DNA from 2 places in the Rhizobium sp. CFBP 8752 genome. Region 2 is predicted to be linked to the other one. Evidence: predicted binding sites of a transcription regulator. Region 2 holds the regulator's gene; the other holds the start of a gene.
What was found. The regulator LexA, encoded in region 2, represses DNA repair genes until DNA is damaged. The targets are predictions, from matches to a motif close to TGTTCNNNNTGTGTTCNG.

Region 1: a site for LexA is predicted at 6,641-6,658, ahead of IFT59_RS00400 (helicase-related protein). Genes of this name have one in related genera too.

The regions. Positions count from the first base shown of each region.
Region 1 covers NZ_JACYUZ010000001.1:93,563-102,630, reverse strand. Annotated here, with positions in the region: gene IFT59_RS00425 (M48 family metalloprotease) at 1-76, shown strand, start outside; gene IFT59_RS00420 (RNA polymerase factor sigma-32) at 184-1,047, opposite strand; gene IFT59_RS00415 (CarD family transcriptional regulator) at 1,346-1,921, opposite strand; gene fdxA (ferredoxin FdxA) at 2,307-2,645, opposite strand; gene IFT59_RS00405 (RNA-binding S4 domain-containing protein) at 2,828-3,235, opposite strand; gene IFT59_RS00400 (helicase-related protein) at 3,240-6,440, opposite strand; gene IFT59_RS00395 (DUF3309 family protein) at 6,816-6,971, shown strand; gene IFT59_RS00390 (glycine zipper domain-containing protein) at 7,012-7,266, shown strand; gene phbB (beta-ketoacyl-ACP reductase) at 7,330-8,058, opposite strand; gene IFT59_RS00380 (acetyl-CoA C-acetyltransferase) at 8,140-9,068, opposite strand, start outside.
Region 2 covers NZ_JACYUZ010000001.1:1,760,158-1,769,225, forward strand. Annotated here, with positions in the region: gene IFT59_RS08445 (aminotransferase class I/II-fold pyridoxal phosphate-dependent enzyme) at 1-1,093, opposite strand, end outside; gene eno (phosphopyruvate hydratase) at 1,264-2,538, opposite strand; gene kdsA (3-deoxy-8-phosphooctulonate synthase) at 2,667-3,512, opposite strand; gene IFT59_RS08460 (VOC family protein) at 3,517-4,392, opposite strand; gene lexA (transcriptional repressor LexA) at 4,585-5,304, shown strand; gene IFT59_RS08470 (ComEC/Rec2 family competence protein) at 5,285-7,834, opposite strand; gene gltA (citrate synthase) at 8,128-9,068, shown strand, end outside.

The sequences.
Region 1 (9,068 bases), 1.7 Mb from region 2:
TTTCAAGCTGATCAATGCCATTCCGGTCGGTGCGACACTGTCGCCGGGCCAGAAGGTCAAAATCATTTCGGAATAAGGCTCGTATAAACGCTTCAAAGCGCGAAGGCCGTTTCAGGGGCCTGCGCGCTTTGAAGCATCTTGTCGAGATGTCGCGACCGCCGGAGCGGTGCGGGGACCGTGTCCTTAAGACACGAGCGCCATCTGCGGATTTGCAGTGACGAGCGCCGACTTCAGTTTCTCGATCGCGCGGCTTTCGATCTGGCGTACACGCTCCTTGGAGATGCCGAGCTTGGCGCCAAGCGCTTCCAGCGTCGCACCGTCATCCGTCAGCCTGCGGGCGCGGATGATCATCTTTTCGCGGTCGTTGAGCTTGGTGAGGGCACCCTGCAGCCATTTCAGACGACGCTCGCCGTCAATCATCCCAGAGACCTGTTCGTCCGGCAGTGGTTCGCCGCTGGCCAGCATGTCGAGGCGTTCGCCACTGTCTGCATCACCGGAAATCGTTGGAGCCTGAAGCGACGAGTCATTGCCGGAAAGACGGGCATCCATGGTCTGCACGTCGGAAACGCTGACGCCGAGTGCGACGGCAATTTCCTCATGGATGGCCTGGGCCGTGAGGTTGGAGTCGCCGCGGGCAAGTTTTGCGCGCAGGCGGCGCAGATTGAAGAACAGCGCTTTCTGGGCTGAACTCGTACCACCGCGTACGATCGACCAGTTGCGCAGGATATAGTCCTGCATGGAGGCACGGATCCACCAGCTGGCGTATGTGGAAAACCGGACATCGCGGGCCGGTTCGAACCTTGCCGCAGCCTCGAGCAAACCCACATAACCTTCCTGAACGAGATCGCTCATGGGTAGACCGAACCCACGGAATTTCGACGCCATCGCGATGACGAGACGCATGTGGGCGAGTGCAATCTGGTTTCGAGCACCCTGATCCTGGCGGTCTTTCCAACGGATTGCCAGATCACGCTCTTCCTCGCGGGCGAGATACGGAGCCGACATCGCTATCTTGATCATTGTGCGGTCTGCGGACATGGCTGTCATAGTGTTCTCCGTGGTGCCGTGATCGACAAAGGGCAGAACCAAAAAAAAACGCTGAATTGCGGGATTACCGATATTCCAGCCTTGATTTTTGCGAGTTTCTGCCGATGTCCCTCAAGTGTCTCGCGGAGGTCTTGGACCGGTTAGGCAATCGCCCCGCTATTGGTTAGGACGGAGAACACGCAGCACGATGCAGCATTAAATTCGCCGTTCCGGCGGGTTAACGCGCTTGTGTTGTAAAGGTTCCAACAAAAAACCCGGCACTAGGCCGGGTTTTTGGTGTTGTCTTTCAGAGACAAAATCAGGCTGCTTCTTCTTCCTGAGCTTCATCTTCCTCAACTGTCTTGCCGCGCTTGGGACCCTTGGCAAGGTTGACCTCGATCAAGCGAACAGCTTCCGTATCGGACATCTTATTGACGGCGGCAATTTCGCGCGCCATGCGATCCAGCGCCGCTTCATACAGCTGACGCTCGGAATAAGACTGCTCGGGCTGGTTTTCGGCGCGGAAAAGATCGCGCACCACTTCTGCAATGGAAATCAGATCACCGGAATTGATCTTGGCATCATATTCCTGTGCGCGACGCGACCACATCGTGCGCTTCACGCGGGCCTTGCCCTGGACCACCTTCAATGCACGTTCGACGAAATCCGTCTCGGAGAGCTTGCGCATGCCGATGCTCAAGGCCTTGGCGACCGGAACCTTCAGGCGCATTTTGTCCTTTTCAAAATCGATCACGAAAAGCTCGAGCTTCATGCCCGCGACTTCCTGTTCTTCGATAGAGGTGATCGTGCCGACGCCATGCGCAGGATAAACAATCGATTCACCAGTTCTAAAGCCCTGGCGTGCGGGAGAATTCTTTTTCAGTTGGGTCGTCATTCGATTCACAAACTCCCTTTGACTCACCCGTTTTATCGGGTCTGGGGAAACCGGGTCTGTCAGGCCCGGATGAGACGGGGGAAACCGTCGGGACACTCCATACTGATCCGACAACGCGCGCAAAAACAGACCAACTCGCGAAACGGCGACGACAACATCAAAGTGTTGCAATGTCACGGGGAACGCGGGGAGCGATCTGTTTCTTTCGTGATGTTTTTCGGGCACGCGAGTGCCACCTTGTGGAACAGTGAGTAAGCTCTACCACAAAAAAGTGCGGAAATCAATAATTTGCTTTTATTCTTGCAAGCCGCATGACAGTCGGACAGTGCCCAACCAAAAGACAGCTGATTCGAGCGGGTGACGGGCGCACCGTCACCATCCGGGTTTAATCGCCGGAACCTGGCTCTGCCGAGAAGTACTTTTCATACTTGCCCTCTTCGCCGTCCATTTCCTTGGCCTCCGGAAGAGGATCCCGCTTCACGGTAATGTTCGGCCAGATCTGCGCGAAGTCGGAGTTCACCTTCAGCCACTTGTCGAGACCTGGTTCCGTGTCAGGCTTGATGGCCTCAGCCGGACATTCAGGCTCGCAGACGCCGCAATCGATGCATTCGTCCGGGTGAATGACCAGAAAGTTCTCACCTTCGTAGAAGCAATCGACCGGGCATACTTCGACACAGTCTGTGTATTTGCAGCGGATGCAATTGTCTGTCACGACGAATGTCATGCGAAACTCCGAATATCGCAGATTGCGGCACGCTGCCGACGAAAGGTGCGGCAGGCGAAAAGCCGGCAGGCTTCAGCACTCAAGGAAGTCATGCTTTTCGAGTGTCACCTAATGCCTTTGCTGCAACTGCGCAAGAATAAACCGTGCGTAAAAACCGGGTCTTGAGGGCGGATTTTCTAAACCTAGTTTTCGCCCGCTTCGGGAAACAGGCGTTCGGTCTCCCGCCTTTCCTTCTTCGTCGGACGCCCGGAGCCCGGCAGGCGTTGCGCCTGCTCGAACGCCGTCAACTTCTGGCGTTCCTCCGGAGGCGGCGTCAGATCTTCGTAGAGAAGCCGCGCCTCTTCGAACGGTCCGCGCCGATCACCCCCGGACTTGACGACCAGAACGACATCGCGCCGTTCCAGCTTGATGTCGAGGCGGTCCCCGGTCTTGACCTGATAGCTCGGTTGAGAAACCAGCGCGCCGTTTATGCGGATGCAGTTGGACTGGATCAGCGACTGCGCGATGGAGCGTGACTTTGCCATGCGCGCGAAAAAGAGCCACTTGTCGATGCGCTGTCGCGAACCTGCATGCAGCTCTTTTTCAACCATGCGCCTACTTCTTCATCTGCTCCTTGAGAGCAGCAAGCTTGGCAAAGGGCGAATCCGGATCGATCGGCTTTTCCTTGCGCGGTGGCTTGGCCTCAAAGCGAGCGGGCTGCGGTCCCTTGTTACGGTCCGGACGATCGTTACGATCTCCGCGCTCGGGACGATCGCCCCGGTTTTCAGGCCGACGGTTGTTGTTGTCGCGGTTTGGACGACCACCGTCACGGCGCTCGCCATCCCGACGACCATCGCGGCGGCCTTCCTTGGGAGCGGCTTCGCCCTGGGGGCGGGCTTCCTGGGTGCGGCCTGCTGAGGCAGCACCGGCATTGCGCTGACCCTGGCCGTTACCACGGCGATCACCCTGCTGTGGCCGACCACCCTGGCGCTGGCTGTTCTCGCGACCGCCACCCGGGCGCCACAGGAGAACAGGCTTTGCTTCTTCGGGTTCGACGGCAGCGGCAGATTGAGTCGAGGCGGCTGTCTCGGCCTGAGCGTCCGGCTCGGCCGTTGCAGGTGCCTCAACGGTTTCAGCTTCCATGGAAGCGGCGACGTCAGGCGCCGCAGCTTCTTCACTCGCAGCGTCTTCTGCAGGAGCAGCAGCCTCGGCAGGCGCCGCAACCTCAGCGGAAGCTTCGGTTGCTTCAGTTGCTTCGACCTGATCGCCTTCGGCAGTCGGTGCGGCCTCGTCTGCTGCAGCCGTTGGTGTGGCAGGGGCAGCCGCAGCTGGCTCCTGGCCAGCCAGGAATGCCTGCGCCTCTTCAGGCTTCACGGCATCGGCACGATATCCGAGGCCTTTCAGAATTTCTTCCATATCGTCAGGCGTCGCACCGAGGATCGACAGCATGGCTGTCGTCGTCACGAAGCGGCGACCGTCATAGGCGCCTTCCGGACGCGGGCTGGAGCCCGGCTTCCACTGCAGCAGCGGACGGATGAGATCAGCCAGACGCTCGAGAATGTCGATACGAACGGCACGCTTGCCGAGGAAACGGAAACCGGCGAGCTTGTAGAAGGTACGCTCGAAAGCAGGATCCGCGACGACCGATGTGCGGCCGGCAGCAAGCGCCGGAATGAGATCGCCGTAACCCGGCTTGTCGATGCCGTCGTTCTTCAGCGCCCAGAGAAGCGTGATAAGCTCGGCCGGAGCAGGCTTCAGCAGCGCCGGCATGAACACATGGTAGGCGCCGAAGCGGATGCCGTAGCGGCGCATCGAAGCGCGCGCATCCTGATCGAGCGTCTTCACGTCTTCGGCAACATCGCGCCGGAACATGACGCCGAGGTTTTCGACCAGCTGGAAGGCCAGGCCCTTGGCGAGACCCTGCAGGTCTTCAGCGCGCGACAGATCGTCCAGCGGCTTCAGCACGGTCGCGATATGGTGGTTCACGAAACGCTCGATGCGCGCAACGACGTGTTCGCGGGCATTGCCGGTCAACTGCTCGTCGGCAAGCAGGATCAGGCGCGGGCGCATGATATGGTCGCTTGACGCAAGCCGGCCGACAGGTTCGCCTAGCCAGCGCACGGAACCGTCCGAGCCGACAGCAAGGTCGTTGTTGCCGGATGCATAAAGCCGCGCGGCGCGTGCCTCGAACTCCAGCGCAAGCGCCTTTTGCGCGGCACCCTGGACGGCCTTCGCATCGGGACCCTCCGTGCCGGCTATAGGCGTGAATCGGAATCCAGCCAATTGCCCCACATGATGGCCTTCGACGAAGACATCCCCATTCACACTGATTTCAGCTTCCAGCATCGCATTCTCTCTTAGGCGCTTCATGAGCACAGATGTCCTGCGATCAACAAAGCGTTTCGTCAACCGTTCATGTAACGCGTCCGACAACCTATCCTCGATTTCCCGTGTCTTTTCTTGCCAGTGTGTCGGATCGGCAAGCCAGCCAGGGCGGTTCGAAACATAGGTCCAGGTACGAATCTGCGCGATTCGGGCCGACAGGGTGTCGATTTCTCCGTCGGTCCGGTCGGCGCGGCGAACCTGTTCTGCCATGAATTGCTCGTTCACCGTGCCGAAGCGCACAAGATCCGAGAAAAGAGTCGAAATGAGGTCTGCGTGTTGCGCAGGGGCAATCCGCCGATAGTCCGGCAGAGCGCAGGCCTCCCACAATTTTTCCACCCGCTCCGGCGTTGTCGCCGTATCGCGGATTTCTGCGTAGCGCGACAGATAGTCGAGCGCCTGGATATCGATTGCCGGCAGCGCGCGGGCAAGACCCGCCACGGTCGGCGGCCGGTCGAGACTGGCGCGCAGAGCGGCAAGCGAGGAATAGTCGACGCTTTTCGTGCGCCACTGCAGCACTTTCACCGGCTCGAAATGATGACCCTCGATCCGCTCGACCAGTTCGTCGTCGAACGGCTGGACCTGCCCGGTGACACCAAAGGTTCCGTCACGCAGGTGGCGGCCCGCACGCCCGGCAATCTGCGCCATTTCGGACGGATTGAGATTGCGGAACTGATAGCCGTCGAACTTGCGATCCTGAGCGAAGGCAACGTGATCCACATCGAGATTGAGGCCCATGCCGATCGCATCGGTTGCGACGAGATATTCCACATCGCCTTCCTGATAGAGAGCGACCTGGGCATTGCGGGTGCGCGGGCTCAAGGCGCCAAGCACGACAGCCGCACCACCGCGCTGGCGGCGGATCAGTTCGGCGATCGCATAGACCTCTTCCGCAGAGAAGGCGACGATCGCGGAACGCTGCGGCAGGCGGGTGATCTTTTTCTGACCGGCATAAAACAACTGCGAGAGGCGCGGCCGTTCGACCACGGTGATCCCGGGAAGCAGCCGTTCGAGGATCGGCCGCATGGTGCCGGCACCGAGCAGCAACGTTTCCTCGCGTCCGCGAAGATGCAGGATGCGGTCGGTAAAGATGTGCCCGCGCTCGAGATCGCCGGCAAGCTGCACCTCGTCGATCGCGACGAAGGCGGCCTTGGTCTCGCGCGGCATCGCCTCGACGGTGCAAACGGAAAAGCGCGCCATATGCGGCGTGATTTTTTCCTCGCCCGTGATCAGCGCAACATTGTGATAGCCCACCTTCTCCACGACACGCGTGTAGACCTCGCGTGCAAGCAGGCGAAGGGGCAGACCGATGACGCCGGAACCGTGCGCAACCATGCGCTCGATGGCATAATGGGTCTTGCCGGTATTGGTGGGGCCTAGCACGGCCGTGACGCCGCGGCCGCTGAGAATCATGGGCTGAGAATGCAAAGCCAGTTCCTGCTTATCCGCCGATGCGATCCTCCACGGAAACGCAATCGCAGTATCAGATGGCCATGCTCGACGATAAACGCAAGCCGATATGTTGTCCTCGACAAGGCGAGACCACGATTTCCAGGATCAACATGTGTACGATACGCACGCCAGTTTCGTTCGAACAAACGTGAACGAATCGGCGACGATTGCGGATTCCGGAGCGTTCTCGATCTGTTTCGAACATTACCCGGCTTTCCGACGCATGGCCAAAGTGTAACCCGTTAACCACACTTCACGGGCGAGCTAGTGGTGAGTGGAACAAAAGTTACCATGCTACGTTTTCTCGGCAATCCCAACCGGACATGTCGAGCCGGGAGGTCAGCGGAGTACAAGCCTATGCTCGGAACCATCCTACTTATCGTACTGATTTTGCTTTTGATCGGCGCGCTGCCGAATTGGGGGCACAGCCGGAACTGGGGTTATGGTCCGTCCGGCGGTCTCGGCCTCGTTGTGCTGATTATCATCATCCTCCTGCTGATGGGCAGGATCTAAAAGCGGCGAAGCCGCACGTTACCAAGGGAAGGAAAGTGACATGAAAAAAGTTTTGCTCGTCGGCGCTCTCGTCGGAATGCTGGCATCCTGCACATCCACTGAAAAGGGCACTGCAATCGGTGCTGCTTCAGGCGCCGTTATCGGTGGCGCTGTAACCAACAGCTGGGGTGGCGCTGCAGTCGGCGCTGTCGGCGGCGGTCTGGTTGGCGCTGCTATCGGCGAATCGCAGAAGCGCAACGGTTACTGCGTCTATCGCGACCGTTATGGCCGTACATACGAAGCGCGTTGCCGCTAAGTCCTGCGTTTAGTCGCAGAATAGAAACCGGCGTCCCATGGGCGCCGGTTTTTTTGTATCCGCTTACCCGGCGAAATACTGACCGCCATTTGCGCTGAGCGTCGAGCCGGTAATGAATCCGGCTTCTTCGGAGGCTAGAAACAGCACGCAGCGGGCGATTTCTTCCGGTTCGCCCAACCGTCCGACAGGGATCTGCGGGATGATCTTCTCATCCATCACCTTTTGCGGGATGGCACGCACCATGTCGGTTCCGATATAGCCGGGGCAGATCGCATTGACGGTGATGTTCTTCGAGGCCCCTTCCTGCGCAAGAGCCTTGGTGAAGCCGAGATCGCCAGCCTTGGCGGCGGAATAGTTCACCTGCCCCATCTGGCCCCTCTGGCCATTGATCGAGGAGATGTTGATGATGCGGCCGAAGCCGCGCTCGCGCATGCCGGGCCACACCGGATGGGTCATGTTGAACAGGCCGGAAAGGTTGGTATCAATGACCTCCTTCCACTGCTGTGGCGTGATCTTGTGAAACATGCCGTCGCGGGTGATTCCGGCATTGTTGACGAGGACGTCGACAGGCCCGAGCTGCGCTTCGACTTCAAAGATGCCCTTCACGCAGGCATCGTAATCCGACACGTCCCACTGGAACACCGGAATGCCCGTCGCCGCGTGAAACTCAGCGGCCTTTTCGGTATTGCCCGCAAAATTTGCGGCGACCGAATAGCCTGCCGCTTTCATGGCAGTGCTGATCGCAGCCCCGATGCCGCGCGTGCCTCCTGAAATCAACGCGATACGCGCCATGTAAACTTCCTTTCATACCGTCGCCGCCGTCAGCGTAACGGAGCTGCTCACGCCGATAACGTGGGCAGCTGCCACCCAGTGCTAGAGCGCTTCCAGACACATGGCGACGCCCATACCGCCCCCGATGCAGAGCGTCGCAAGCCCCTTTTTCGCGCCACGGCGCTTCATTTCGAACAGCAGCGTATTGAGAATTCGCGCACCCGACGCACCGATCGGGTGACCGATGGCGATCGCTCCGCCGTTGACGTTGACGAGCGACGGATCGAGGCCCAGATCCCGCGTGACCGCGCAGGACTGTGCGGCAAACGCCTCATTCGCTTCGATCAGATCCACATCGCCGATTTTCCAACCGGCTTTTTCCAGCGCGCGACGCGAAGCCGGGATGGGGCCGGTTCCCATGATCTGCGGATCGACGCCGGCGGTGGCCCAGGAGACGATGCGCGCGAGCGGCGCAATGCCACGACGACCGGCTTCTTCCTCCGTCATCAGCAACGCTGCGGCGGCGCCATCGTTAAGGCCGGATGCGTTGGCGGCAGTCACTGTGCCTTCCTTGTCGAAGGCCGGCCGAAGCTTCGCCATCCCCTCCAAAGTCGCACCGGCACGGATGTATTCGTCGTTCTCGACGCGAACATCGCCCTTTCGGGTTTGGATCAGGAACGGAACGATCTCGTCCCTGAAGCGGCCAGCAACCTGCGCTGCCTCCGCTTTGTTTTGCGAGGACACCGCGAACTGATCCTGTTCCTCGCGCGACAACTGCCACTGTCGGGCGATGTTTTCAGCGGTGATGCCCATGTGATAGCCGTAGAACGCGTCGGTCAGGCCATCCTTGATCATCGTATCGATCATCTTGAAATCACCCATCTTCACGCCGCCGCGCAGATGTGCGCAATGCGGGGCCATCGACATGGATTCCTGGCCTCCCGCGACGATGATTTTGGCGTCGCCGAGCGCGATCTGCTGCATGCCCAGTGCGACCGCACGAAGACCGGAACCGCAGAGCTGGTTGACGC
Region 2 (9,068 bases):
TGCCGGGCACGAAGGCGACCTTTTCGGTTGCCAGCGACTTTGCCAGTAATTCGGCACCGTCCATGCCCTCAGGCAGCGTCAGCCACACGAACATGCCGCCTTCGGGCTTTGTCCAGGTCGTTCCCTTCGGCATGTATTTCGCAAGTGCCGCCAGCATGGAATCGCGGCGGCTGCTATAGACCCGCTTGATCTTGGCAACCTGTTCATCGAAACCGCGCGAAGCGACATGCTCGACGGCGATCTGGTTGATCGTCGACGAATGCAGATCGGCCGCCTGCTTCAACAGCACCAGTTTGCGGATGACCGGCATCGCTCCGATGACGAAGCCGACGCGCAGACCGGGTGCGAGCGTCTTGGAAAAGCTGCCGCTGTAGATCGTGCGGGTCTTTTCGATGCCGCCGCTGCGGGCGATGTCGAGAGCGAGGATCGGCGAGACCGGTTCGCCATCGAAGCGCAGGTTCTGGTATGCGGCATCTTCGAGAATCGCGATATCGAGTTCGTCGGCCAGTGCCAGAAGCTTTTCGCGGCCTGCGAGATCGATCGTCTCGCCGGTCGGATTGGAGAAGTCGGCGGACAGATAGGCAAACTTCACCGAGCCACCGGCTTTCGACGCCGTCTCGCGATAGGCTTCCGGCGTGCGGTTGCCGTTGACCGAGAGCTGATCGTAGGTCGGCTCATAGGCATTGAACGCGGAGAGCGCACCGAGATAGGTCGGCCACGTGACGAGCGCCGTATCGTTCGGCGACAGAAACAGTTTGCCGAGGTAATCGAGCGCCTGCTGGGAGCCTGACGTGATGAAGACGTTGTCGGCGGTACAGTCGATGCCGATCTTGGCGACATCGGCGACGATCCAGTCGCGTAGCGGCTTGTAGCCTTCGCTGACCGAATACTGCAGCGCCGAGTTCACTTGAGCGCCTGAGAAGATATCCGCATAGGCCTTCTGGAATTCCTCGGCCGGAAACAGTGCCGGATCCGGAATGCCGCCGGCGAACGAAATGATATCCGGCTGCTCCAGAAGCTTCAGCAGTTCGCGAATTTCGGAGGCTTTCATGCGGCTGGAGCGTGTCGCGAAAATATGGTCCCAATCAAGCACGGGCGTTTCCTTTTATTTCAATATTCTTGGCTTTGGTTTACATAAGTTTCGACAGGTCAACAATGCTGACCTATCGGTTTTTGGTACGGTGCGATCACGAATTGTAAAACGCAAAAGCCCGCGCAGATGGCGCGGGCTCTCGGATAGTCTGCCTCAGTCGACCGGAATGATCAGGCCTTGAGGATCGAGCGGCCCGCGTAGGCGGCCTGCGGCCCAAGCATTTCTTCGATACGGATCAGCTGGTTGTACTTGGCCAGACGATCAGAGCGCGACAGCGAACCGGTCTTGATCTGTCCGCAGTTGGTGGCGACTGCGAGATCGGCAATTGTCGAGTCTTCCGTCTCACCCGAACGGTGCGACATGACGGCCGTGTAGCTTGCCTTGTGCGCTGTTTCGACAGCATCGAGCGTTTCGGTGAGCGAGCCGATCTGGTTGACCTTGACGAGGATCGAGTTGGCTGTGCCCTGACGGATCCCATCGCGCAGACGGGCCGAGTTGGTCACGAACAGGTCGTCGCCGACGAGCTGAACCTTGGAACCGATCTTGTCGGTGAGATACTTCCAGCCAGCCCAGTCGTCTTCCGACATGCCGTCTTCGATCGAGATGATCGGGTACTTGCCGGCAAGTTCTGCCAGGTAATCAGCCATTGCTTCGGGCTCGAGCGAGCGGCCTTCGCCTTCCAGCTCATACTTGCCGTTCTTGAAGAATTCGGTCGCTGCGCAATCAAGCGCCAGGTGGACGTCATCGCCCGGCCGGTAGCCGGCCTTTTCGACCGACTTCATGATGAAGTCGAGGGCTTCCGGCGCGCTCTTCAGGCCCGGCGCGAAACCGCCTTCGTCGCCGACATTGGTGTTGTGCCCCTGCGCTGCCAGTTCCTTCTTGAGGACGTGGAAGATTTCCGCACCCATGCGCACGGCATCCTTCAGCGTCTCGGCGCCGACAGGCATGATCATGAATTCCTGGAAATCGATCGGGTTGTCGGCGTGAGCGCCGCCGTTGATGATGTTCATCATCGGGACCGGCAGAAGATGGGCGGAGGCGCCGCCGATATAGCGATAGAGCGGCAGGCCGGACGATTCGGCTGCGGCCTTGGCAACGGCAAGCGAGACGCCGAGAATGGCGTTTGCACCCAGGCGCGACTTGTTCGGGGTGCCGTCGAGCGCGATCAGGGTCTTGTCGATGTGGATCTGGCTTTCGGCATCGAAGCCGCCGATCGCGTCGAAGATCTCGGTGTTGACGGCTTCGACAGCCTTTTCGACGCCCTTGCCACCATAGCGCTTGCCGCCATCGCGAAGTTCGACGGCTTCATGCGCGCCCGTGGAGGCTCCCGACGGAACGGCGGCGCGGCCCATCGAGCCGTCTTCCAGATAAACATCCACCTCGACGGTCGGATTGCCACGGCTGTCCAGAATTTCGCGAGCGATGATGTCGGTAATGGCGGTCAAGGGTCTCTCCTCGGTTAATGTGCGAGCCTGAATTCGCAGGCTCAGCGAACAGGCGTGTCATCGACATTGTGCGATCGTCGATGACACGCGGATTACAGTCCAGTCAATTCGGCGGTTTTTCGACGCCGTCAGCCTTTTGCGATGGCGTCGAAGGCCAGCAGCTTTTCCAGAAGGCGCGGCATGTCCTTCAGGTGGACCATGTTCGGACCGTCGGACGGTGCGTTGTCAGGGTCTTCGTGGGTTTCGATAAAGACGCCAGCAACGCCGACGGCGACGGCTGCCCGCGCCAGCGTTTCGACAAATTCGCGCTGGCCGCCGGAAGAACCGCCCTGGCCGCCGGGCTGCTGCACGGAATGGGTTGCGTCAAAAATAACGGGGCTTCCGAGAGCCGCCATGATCGGCAGCGAGCGCATGTCGGAGACAAGCGTGTTGTAGCCGAACGAGGCACCGCGCTCGCACAGCATCACATTGGGATTGCCGCTTTCGAGGAACTTCGCCTGGACGTTCTTCATGTCCCAGGGCGCCAGGAACTGGCCCTTCTTCACGTTGATCGCGCAACCCGTCTTTGCGGCCGCGACGAGCAAGTCCGTCTGGCGCGACAGGAAGGCGGGGATCTGCAGGATATCGATCGTATCCGCCACGAGAGCGCATTGCTCTTCAGTGTGAATGTCGGTCAGAACGGGAAAGCCGAATTCCGTCTTCAGATCGGCAAAGATCGCCATCGCGTTGTCCAAGCCGATGCCGCGCTTGCCGGAGATCGACGTGCGGTTGGCCTTGTCGAAGGAGGATTTGTAGACGAGGCCGATGCCGAGTTTCTTGCAGAGTTCGACAAGCGTGCCGGCGATCATGAACGCATGATCACGGCTTTCCATCTGGCAGGGACCGGCAATCAGCGAGAGCTTTGCCGTGTTTGAGAAAACGACTTTCGAACTCCCCTCGCCCACGGACACTTCAGAATTGACGGAGACTGTCATTTCACTATTCCTCGAAACCGAAAACCACACCTTGCCCCGGGGCTGCCGACACGATCACGCGGCCATCCCTGCGGATGAATGCGACGTCATTAGCAGCAAGGGTGATCTCTGTCACGGCGAGATCGGTGGTCTTGAAGATGATCCCGCGCGCAGCGAGGCGCGACGATAACAAGGGCTTCATCGAAGACCGGAACTCGTCGCTGAACGTGTCGTTGGATTGAATGCGGATGCCGGCATTGGCAGCTTCGATCCGCAGACCGTCTTTCCCTTGCTCGGGTTGCGTCTCGAACACGGTTTCGAAAAGCGGCAGAAACTCCAGCGGGTCATCTGCAGAAAAGACGATCTCTCGAAGGCCTGTAACGGCGTTTGCGTGCTCATCAAGACCACCGCGATCTGCCGGTAATGCGGCCATGCGCTGGCAGGAAAACAGCAAGATGTCATCGACCTCGGGGACTGCCGCGAACGCCAGACGGAATGAGACTTCGCTCTCCCCACCATCGGGCAACTGCATCGGGCGGGAGAACTGAAGCATCTCGCCCGCAGACATGTACCCGTCCACAAAACGGCTATGATCGGCCGCTGCATCCTGCGTCCCGACGACCACCGCCGATAGACCTTCCCTTTTCCGCTGGCCGCGAAAGCGGATGTCGCGATCGGTGAACACGTTGCCTCGTTTTGCCGCAAGCGAGGCTTGCCGACGGTTCACAATGGCCAGTGGCTCGAGGTACGAGCCATCCGCGAAGAATATGCAGGCATTGGCTGTGCCGAAAGGGTGAACACCTTCAGGTGCCACAGTAAAGCCGAGAGCGGTCAACCTCCCCCGCGCTGACGCCAGATCTGCAACGGGCAGAACCAAATGATCGACTGACTTGTTACCCACTTACACCCCCAAAGTCTTATTCCGCAGAACATTGGCTATCGCGGGAAACTCGGCAAGTGCTGCGCACGAACTGAATACGTGATCGAACGCTGAAATGAGACTATTCTTGAGCAAAAATTTGGGGCTTGCGGAACACAGATAGAACATATAGCGTCCGTTCTGCATTTGTTTCCAATTCTGAGGGTCCCGTCCATGCTGACACGCAAGCAACAGGAGTTACTTCTGTTCATCCACGAGCGGATGAAAGAATCAGGCGTGCCGCCGTCGTTTGACGAAATGAAGGACGCTCTCGACCTTGCATCGAAGTCCGGCATCCATAGGCTGATCACCGCGCTCGAGGAGCGTGGCTTTATTCGCCGTCTGCCGAACAGAGCACGCGCGCTCGAAGTGATCAAGCTGCCTGACGCCTATGTGGCGAACCTTCATCCGCGACGGGGTTTTTCTCCCAGTGTCATCGAGGGAAGCCTCGGCAAAACGCAACCGGTCGTCGCTCAGAAGCCGGCGCCGGTCATGGCGGACAATCCGTTCTCGACAAACATTCCGGTCATGGGTCGAATCGCTGCCGGCGTGCCGATCTCCGCGATCCAGAACAACACCCATGACATCGCCGTTCCGATCGAGATGCTGGGTTCCGGCGATCATTACGCGCTCGAAGTGAAGGGCGATTCGATGATCGATGCCGGCATCCTCGATGGCGATACCGTCATCATCAAGAATACCAGCACCGCAAGTCCAGGCGATATCATCGTTGCCCTGGTCGATGAGGAAGAAGCGACCCTGAAGCGGTTTCGCCGCAAGGGTGCCTCGATCGCACTGGAAGCGGCAAACCCGGCTTACGAGACCCGCATCTTCCCGCCCGACCGGGTGAAGGTCCAGGGCAAGCTTGTCGGCCTTATTCGCCGCTATCATTAAGAACGGTGTCATCCCGGAGATGCGCAGCAACAGCCTCCGGGATGCCAAAGTCGAGTTGTCGCGTTCGCCAGTCATAGAACCGGTGGACGGTCCACGGACGGCTTGAGGTCTGTGCGCTGTCTCGCATTGCCGCCGTAATCTTGATGTCTGGCGCTGTCGCGTTCGGAATAATGGTGATTTCCAGTGCGCCAGTCCGGCGCAACGTCCGCCCGCTGAGAAGCAAGGCGCCGGAGCGGCAAGTATCGAAGCGTGCGCCGGGCGAGACGATGATCCGACCGACATCGCAGGCAAGACCGGTGTATCGGTTGTCTTCGACGGTGACGATCCGGATGTCCTGAGCAGTCTGCGCCGCGCACAGGATTTTCGGCAGACAGGCGAATCGTCCGGGCTTCAATGCTTGAAGAAAACCCCTGACATATTCGATTTCCCGGCGCGTCAAATCCGGTCGCGAATGTGGTCCAGGTGGTCTGTCATCGCTTTTCGCAAGGCTGGCACCTCGCGCTGGTTCCGAAGAGGCAAGAACCGGCAAGGCGAGCGGTTGTTCTCCGGTCTCAAGCACCAGCGCTCGCCGCCATTGATCGTAGATAAATCCCGGCGGTCGGGTTCGATTGAGGGTGATCTTGTCATCCTGGATCAGTCCCACTGACGCGCCGTCTTCGGATATGACGATATCAGGCCTCGGCGCCGAGCCTGAGCGGACCGCAAAGAGCAAAGCCACCGCCATGAACAGCGCGCCTGTCAACCTCAGCGGCGTGCGCAGCAGCGTCAGAAGCAGAAAGCCTGCCGTCGCCAGAGGCAGGAAAAGCGGGTTCTGCCGGCCGATGGCAATATCGCCGCCCCATGCGGCGACGATCTCGGCAATGCGAATGACGATCCGCAGCCCCTCGCCCATGATGAACAGAACGGGAGCATCCAGCCCGAACGGCATCAGCAGCATGGCCACGAGACCTGCCGGCATCACCACGAAGGAAATGATCGGCATGGCCGCGAGATTGGCCGCGAGGCCGTAGGTGGTCAGATGGTGGAAATGCTCGATCGAATAGATCGACGTCGACGTACTGCCGATCAGCGACGTCACCACGATCCCGGCAATGAAATGCAACGTCGCCGCAATACCCGTTATCCAACGGTTGCTACCTTTTGTCTCCTCCTTTCCTTTCGCGAAATATCGCGTCCAGAGGGCGAACCCTGCCACCAGTGCCGCGGTTGCCGCAAACGACATCTGGAAACTCGGACCCAGAATCTCCGACGGCGAGATGGCGAGGATGATGATTGCCGAAAGGGCGACGTTGCGAAGGCTGATGGAGGGTCGATCGACGAGCACGGCGACCAGCATCACCGCCATCATGATATAGGCTCGCTCGGCGGAAACCCCGAACCCGGAAATCAGGTAATAGGCGGTCGCCATGACAAGCGCACCGAACGCGGCAAACTTCTTGATCGGATAGGCCTGCGCAAAGCCTGGAAACAGCGACAGGACGGAGCGGACGCCGACGAAGAAGATACCGGCTGCCAGCGCCATGTTGAGGCCTGAGATCGCGACGATATGGGCCAGCCCGGACAGACGAAGCGCCTCGGTCGTCTCACGGGAAATTGCACGGCGCTCGTCGGTCACGATTGCGGCAGCAAAAGCGCCCGCATCCCCCTTGACCGTATCGCGGATGCGATTGCCGATTGCGCTGCGAAGCGCAAAAAGCCCTCGCTGCATGTCCGACCATAACCCGGGTTGGTCATCGATCGCCGGTTGTACGCTAGGCGCGCCGTAAAAGAAGCCAACGGCCCCGATTTGATCGAAGTAGGAGGAGAAGGCGAAATCGTTCAATCCGGGAAGCGCCGGGCCAGAGGGTGGCGACAGACGGGCACGGCCGGAAACGCGCTCTCCGATGTCTGCAGGCTCGTGTTGGCTTCTGGCAAGAACCGAGACGCGCTGTGGCGGTCGTGAAAGCGAGGGCTCAGATGTCTGCTCGATCCTGAGGATATAGCGCCAGCGGCGCTGTGCATCGGCTTCGCGTCGTTCGACAATCCCGCTGATGGTCGTTGTGACGGGCGAATCGAGCACGACCGTCGAACACCGCCAGGTTTCGAGCGCTGCCAGCGCAGAACCGGAGAGAAGCAGGCAGAGTACAAGGTTGGCACGAGACAGTGGATGCGCGCGATACCGTGTCAGCCCTGCGGTCACCATCGAGATCGCAAGCATGGTTGCGAGAATGAATGGCGATGGCGTCCAAGGAAGTGCGAACCAGGTCGCAGCGCCGGCGCCCAGCAAGACAGGCAGGAAGAGGAACACATGACCGTGGGAAAGCTCCTCGCTCAACGACGTGCACAGCCATTTGGAAACGGGCCGGTCTCTGACCACGTATCCCAGGAAAACATCCTCGGAATGATGGTCGTTTCGACCATCATTCCTGACTTCCGCGGGCATTGTCTGCGATGCCGATTCGGGCGTCCAGAGTGCGATTGCGTGGGGTGTCGAAGCAAGCATCATCGGCTTGCTGCTGGCTGCCTCAAAAATCGCTCCGCCATTCGCCATGATGGTTTATCCCGCCGGCTCCGCTGCAGAGACGGTGATTGGTAAACGCAACCTGCGCGTTTATATTCTCCTCGTCAACACATTCGCCAAGCTGCGGTTTTCCTTCACGTTACGGCCTCTTACACCATGAGGTTGGGCATCTTTTAAACGTGGCCTGCCTAAATTATTTTCGCGCTGCACAAAATGTCGCAGGAGCGCTTGGCATCACCTTTAGGATCATATAGCTAACTTGCGACGCTTAACTCTTATGGCGCTTTCTGGGCGCCATGCCGCCAACAGGTTGGAGGATCAGAATGACGGAACAAAGCGCAAATCTCGTACTTGGTGATAAGACAGTCGACCTCTCGGTGCGATCGGGCACCATTGGGCCGGATGTTATCGATATCGCAGCCCTGTACAAGCAAACCGGTGCCTTCACCTACGACCCCGGCTTCACGTCGACTGCATCCTGTGAATCCAAGATCACCTATATCGACGGCGACAAGGGTGTTCTCCTGCACCGCGGCTACCCGATCGAGCAGCTTGCTGAACAGGGTGACTTTCTGGAAACCTGCTATCTGCTTCTCTATGGAGAACTGCCGACGGCTGCCCAGAAGAAGGACTTCGATCATCGCGTAACCATGCACACCATGGTCCACGAGCAGATGAGCCGCTTCTTCACCGGCTTCCGCCGCGATGCGCATCCTATGGCCGTCATGTGCGGTTGCGTGGGCGCTCTCTCGGCCTTCTATCACGATTCCACCGACATCACCGATCCGCACCAGCGGATGGTTGCGTCGCTGCGCATGATCGCCAAGATGCCGACGCTCGCCGCCATGGCGTACAAGTACCATATCGGCCAGCCCTTCGTGTATCCGCAGAACGACCTGGATTACGCCTCCAACTTCCTGCGCATGTGCTTTGCCGTGCCGTGCGAAGAATACAAGGTCAACCCGGTCCTGTCGCGCGCCATGGATCGCATCTTCATCCTGCATGCGGATCACGAACAGAACGCGTCGACCTCGACGGTTCGCCTTGCAGGTTCCTCGGGTGCAAACCCGTTCGCCTGTATCGCTGCCGGCATTGCCTGCCTCTGGGGCCCCGCTCACGGCGGCGCCAACGAAGCAGCGCTCAACATGCTGACCGAGATCGGGACCGTCGATAAGATCCCGGAATACATCGCCCGTGCCAAGGACAAGAACGATCCGTTCCGTCTGATGGGCTTTGGTCACCGCGTCTACAAGAACTACGATCC